2 regions of the Kitasatospora sp. NBC_01300 genome follow, and region 2 is predicted to be linked to the other one. Evidence: riboswitches for the same ligand, from Rfam matches in the RefSeq annotation. Region 2 holds a riboswitch; the other holds the start of a gene.
What was found. Region 2 has a riboswitch for cobalamin ahead of OG556_RS12780 (FecCD family ABC transporter permease). Riboswitches for the same ligand answer to the same signal wherever they lie in the genome.
Positions count from the first base shown of each region.

Region 1: linked by a shared signal. The riboswitch ahead of OG556_RS36775 (peptidase) and the one ahead of OG556_RS12780 (FecCD family ABC transporter permease) in region 2 are both predicted to bind cobalamin.

Region 1 covers NZ_CP108409.1:713,137-715,512, reverse strand. The annotation lists gene OG556_RS36785 (polysaccharide deacetylase family protein) at 1-3, opposite strand, end outside; gene OG556_RS36780 (helix-turn-helix domain-containing protein) at 116-475, shown strand; cobalamin riboswitch at 581-702, shown strand; gene OG556_RS36775 (peptidase) at 802-1,875, shown strand; gene OG556_RS36770 (flagellar hook-length control protein FliK) at 1,906-2,376, shown strand, end outside.
Region 2 covers NZ_CP108408.1:2,903,718-2,906,093, reverse strand. The annotation lists gene OG556_RS12780 (FecCD family ABC transporter permease) at 1-888, opposite strand, end outside; cobalamin riboswitch at 978-1,117, opposite strand; gene sodN (superoxide dismutase, Ni) at 1,206-1,601, opposite strand; gene sodX (nickel-type superoxide dismutase maturation protease) at 1,825-2,259, shown strand; gene OG556_RS12765 (CGNR zinc finger domain-containing protein) at 2,306-2,376, opposite strand, start outside.

The DNA of each region.
Region 1 (2,376 bases), on a different replicon from region 2:
CATGCGGTTCCCCTGCTCCCCTGATCGATGGCTCGATGGCTCGATGGCTTCCGCAGTGGACGCTAGTGAGGCGGTAGGTACCTCCGGGTTCCTGGCGGCGGGCTACCGTCGGGTCATGCATGAGTACTCCGGCAGTGTCTTCCTCGCCGACTGCCCGGCTCGGCTGGCGATCGAGATCATCGCCGACAAGTGGGCGGTGGCCGTGCTGTTCGCGTTGAGCCGGGAACCGTGCAGACACGGCCAGCTGGTCGACCTGATCGGCGGAATCTCGCGGAAGGTGCTGACCCAGACGCTGCGCCGGTTGCAGGGGTACGGCCTGATCGACCGCCACGCCGGGACCGGGAAGGTCGAGTACGCGCTGACGGACCTGGGCCGGACGCTGGTGAAGCCGATCGCCGTGCTGACTCAGTGGGCTCACGAGTACGGCGCGGCCGTGGTGGAATTCCAGGAGTCCCAAGCGGGCCGGGTGCACTGACGGTGTCTCGGTCGGGAGGAGCGCGTCGCGAAGCCGGGTGCGGACCACCGTGATGTGACGCACGAACCCTTGACCGGATCTTTTCCGTATCGCCATGATGGGCCGTCATGTTGTGACTCCGCCGCTGGGGGAAGTCCGGTCCGAATCCGGCGCTGACCCGCAACGGTAGGCCGCCGACTCCACGTCGGTGGCGAGCCCGAGTACCCGGCGGCGGAGGTGTGTCGTCCCCTCCTCCCGTCGTGGTCTGCGGGCCGGAGCTCCGAGGGCTGCCCGGCTTGTCGCCGCCGTCCTCCGGGCCCCTGCGTGCGGGCCCGGAAAGGCCCACCGTGTCCTCGTTCCGACGCCCCCTGCGCCTCCTCGCGATACCCGCGCTCGCCCTCGCCACCGTCCTCCCGGCGGCCGCTGCCGCCCACGCCGCGCCTGCCGCCGCGACCTCGTCCTCGACGATCCGCCCCGACGCGGCCGCAGGCGGCTGGCTCGCCCGTCAGCTCGTCGACGGCGACCACTTCGAGTCCGTCTTCAACGGGACGGCCTACCCCGACCAGGGCCTGACCATCGACGCCGTACTGGCCTTCGCCGCCTCGCGCAGCTCCGACCAGGCCGCCGCGAAGGCCACCGCCTGGCTGGCCAAGCCCGAGATCATCAGCGGCTACCTCGGCGACGGCACCACCGAGGCCTACGCCGGGGCGACCGCCAAGCTGCTGCTCGCCGTGGAGGTGCGCGGCGGGAACCCGACGGCCTTCGGCGGCGTCGACCTGCCGGCCCGGCTGCGCTCGCTCCAGACCGCCGAGGGCCGGTTCTCCGACCGCTCGCAGTGGGGCGACTACAGCAACGCCTTCGGCCAGTCCCTGGCCCTGATCGCCCTGCACCGCACGACCGGTGGCGCCCCGGCCGCAGCCGTCGACTTCCTCGCCAACAGCCAGTGCGCGGACGGCGGTTACCCGGTCTCCTTCGGCCAGGCCGCCTGCACCAGCGACCCGGACGCCACCGCGCTCGCCGCCCAGGCCCTCGCCGCCACCGGCCGCACCGCCAAGGCCGACGCCGGGCTCGGCTGGCTGACCGCCCACCAGAACGCCGACGGCGGCTTCTCGGCCGCCGGGGCCGCCGCGTCCAACGCCAACACCACCGGCCTCGCCACGCAGGCGCTGCTGGCCGGCGGACGCTTCGTGGCCGGCCTCAAGGGCTGGAGCAGCCTGGTCAAGCTCCAGCAGGGCTGCGCCACCGACCCGGCGGTGCGCGGGGCGGTCGCCTACGACGCGACCGGCTTCAACGCGGGCACCGGCGCCCGGGCCACCGCGCAGGCCGTCCTCGGCCTGGCCGGCACCCCGTTGGCCACCCTCTCCGCCGCCGGTGCCCGCCCGGACGCGCCCGTGCCGGCCTGCCCGGCGACCACCCGCTGACCACCCGCTGACCCCGCGAGGAGAGCTCCGATGACCGACACCCCGGCGCCCGCGCGCCCGGCCCGCCGCACCCTCGGCTCGATCGCCGCCGCCGCTGCCCTCACCGCCGGCCTGCTCGGCGTCTCCGCCGTCCAGGCCCCGAAGGCGCAGGCCGCCGCCTGCGACGGCACCACCGGCGTCACCGTCGTGGTCGACTTCACCGCCGTCGGCGGCGGCATCCAGACCGGCTGCGCACCCGGCGACCCGGCCAGCGGCCTGGCCGCGCTGACCGGCGCCGGGTTCGCGTACACCTTCCACCCGCGCTACCCGGGCTTCGTCTGCACCATCAACGCCCTGCCGACGACCTGCACCAACCCCACCGGCAGCGCCTACTGGTCGTACTGGCACGCCCAGCACGGCGGCCCCTGGTCGTACAGCAACCTCGGCGCGGGCAGCTACAACCCGGCACCCGGCGACGTCGAGGGTTGGTCCTTCGGCGCCGGCGCCCAGCCGGGCGTCACC
Region 2 (2,376 bases):
CAGCATCCGGGCCAGGTGCGGCACCATCAGCCCGACGAAGCCGATCGCCCCGCTGACGGCCACCACCGTGCCGGTGACGGCGGCGGTCACCACGAACAGCTCGCGGCGCAGCCGATCCGGGTCCACGCCCAGCGAGGCGGCCGTCTCGTCGCCCATCGCGAGCGCGTCCAGCCGGCCGGCGGAGCAGGCCAGGTACGCCAGGCCGGCCAGCACGGTGGCGGCGGCGATCGGCACCGAGCCCCAGGTGGCGCCGCCGAGGCTGCCGAGCAGCCACATCATGGCGTCCCGGGCGGCCTCGCCGCGGGCGGCCGCGAAGACCATCAGCGCGGTGACGGCGGAGAAGCCGTAGGAGAGCGCGGTGCCGGTGAGCACCAGCCGCAGCGGGGTGAGCCCGTAGGCCGTGCGCGCCGCGAGGTAGACCAGCACCATGGCGACCAGCGCGGAGCCGAACGCGGAGGCCGAGATCGCCCACACCCCGAGCGAGGCGAAGGCGCCGAGCAGCAGCACGGCGTTGGCGCCGACGGCCGCGCCGGAGGAGATGCCGAGCACGAACGGGTCGGCCAGCGCGTTGCGCACCAGGGCCTGGACGGCGACCCCGGTGGCGGCCAGCCCGGCGCCGACCACGGCGGCCAGTACGGCGCGCGGCAGCCGGATCTCCCAGACGATCGCGTAGGCGGCGGCCTCCTCCGCCTCCAGCCGTCCGCCCGTCAGCCCGGCGGCCAGCAGCCGCAGGGCGCGGGGCAGGCCGATCCCGGAGGCGCCCAGTGCCACGCCGCAGAGCAGCGAGAGCAGCAGGGCGGCGGCCAGGCCGACGGCGAGCGGGAGGGCGGGTATTCGGCGGGCGGGCGGGCTCGTTGCGCCACTGCCCGCGGCTGCGGTGCTGCTCACGGTGCGCCTTGCCTCGGGCCGCGGGTGCGCGGGGGAGGCACCGGTCGGGGGCGGGTCCGGGCGCCATCCCCTCGCAGTCCACGGCGAGTTGTCGGGAGTTCAGCGGCCGGGGGCGATCGGGCTGGCGCGGCCACCAGGGCCGCGCTCACCGTTGCGGGTCAGCGCCGGATTCGCACCGGACTTCCCCCTCGGACGCCCTGGCAGCATAACAGTCGTAAAGGCTAGGCAACCCTTACCGGGCCCGGATGGGGCGTGGACGCACGACCGCCCCCGTCCGGGCTCGCGGACGGGGGCGGTCGGGTGGCGACGCGTCAGGCTCAGGCCTGCTTGGTCTCCCAGAAGATCTTGTCGACCTCGGCGATCAGGTCCAGCAGGGCCTGGCCGGTGGCGGGGTCGGTGGACGCCTTGGCGGCCGAGGCGGCCTTCAGGGTGTCGTTGATCAGCTGGTGCAGCTGCGGGTACTTCTCGAAGTGCGGGGCCTTGAAGTAGTCGCTCCACAGCACCGAGATGTGGTGCTTGACGGCCTCGGCACGCTGCTCCTTGATGATCAGGGCGCGGGTGCGGAAAGCCGGGTCCTCGTTGGCCTGGTACTTCTCCTGGGTGCCCTTGACCGACTCGGCCTCGATCCGGGCCTGCGCCGGGTCGTACACGCCGCAGGGCAGGTCACAGTGGGCGTGGGCGGTGGCGCGCGGTGCAAACAGACGAGAGAACATGGGAGTCCTTCCTTAGATCGTCTTCCCGCGCCCGAGATTACCCTTCCGCACCCGGGGTTTCGCGATCGGGCGGTGGGCCTAGGGCAAAAGGCGGACCCGGAACCGGGGTAATCCGGACATCGAACGGATCGAACGGGGTGACGGTCCGTACGGCAGACTGGGACCGGGCGGTCCGGGAGGAGGAGTCGTGGCGCGGAGCACGGAACCGGCGGGCGCGGAGCCGATGGGCACGGAACCCCGGGGGCGGGGCGGCGGCGCGGTGCCGTTCGGGCTGGTCGACGTGGCGGGCCCGTCGATGGTCCCGACCCTGCGCGAGGGCGACCAGCTGCTGGTGCGCTACGGCGCGCCGATCCGGCCCGGCGCGGTGGTGCTCTTCCGGCACCCCTTCCAGCAGGACCTGCTGGTGGTGAAGCGGGCCGCCGAGCGGCGTCCGAGGGGCTGGTGGCTGCTGTCCGACAACCGGCCGGTGGACAGCGACAGCCGCAGCTACGGCCCGGTCCCGGACGAGCTGGTGCTCGGCCGGGTGCTGCTGCGGCTGCGCCCGCGCCCGGCCTGGCTGGCGCCGGGGCGGCGGCTGGAGCGGCTGCTGCTGGGCACCCGGCTGGCCCGGGTGCCGGGCCTGGCCCGCCGCCTGGGCGTCTGGGCGGACGAGCTCTGACCCCCTGAGTCCTGCCCTGCCCTGCCCTGCCCTGCCCGGCCAGTGCCTAGCCGGCGGCGCCGAGTGCCGCGGCCTCGGCCTCCTGGCGCTTGCGGGCCCGGTACGCGGCGACGTTGG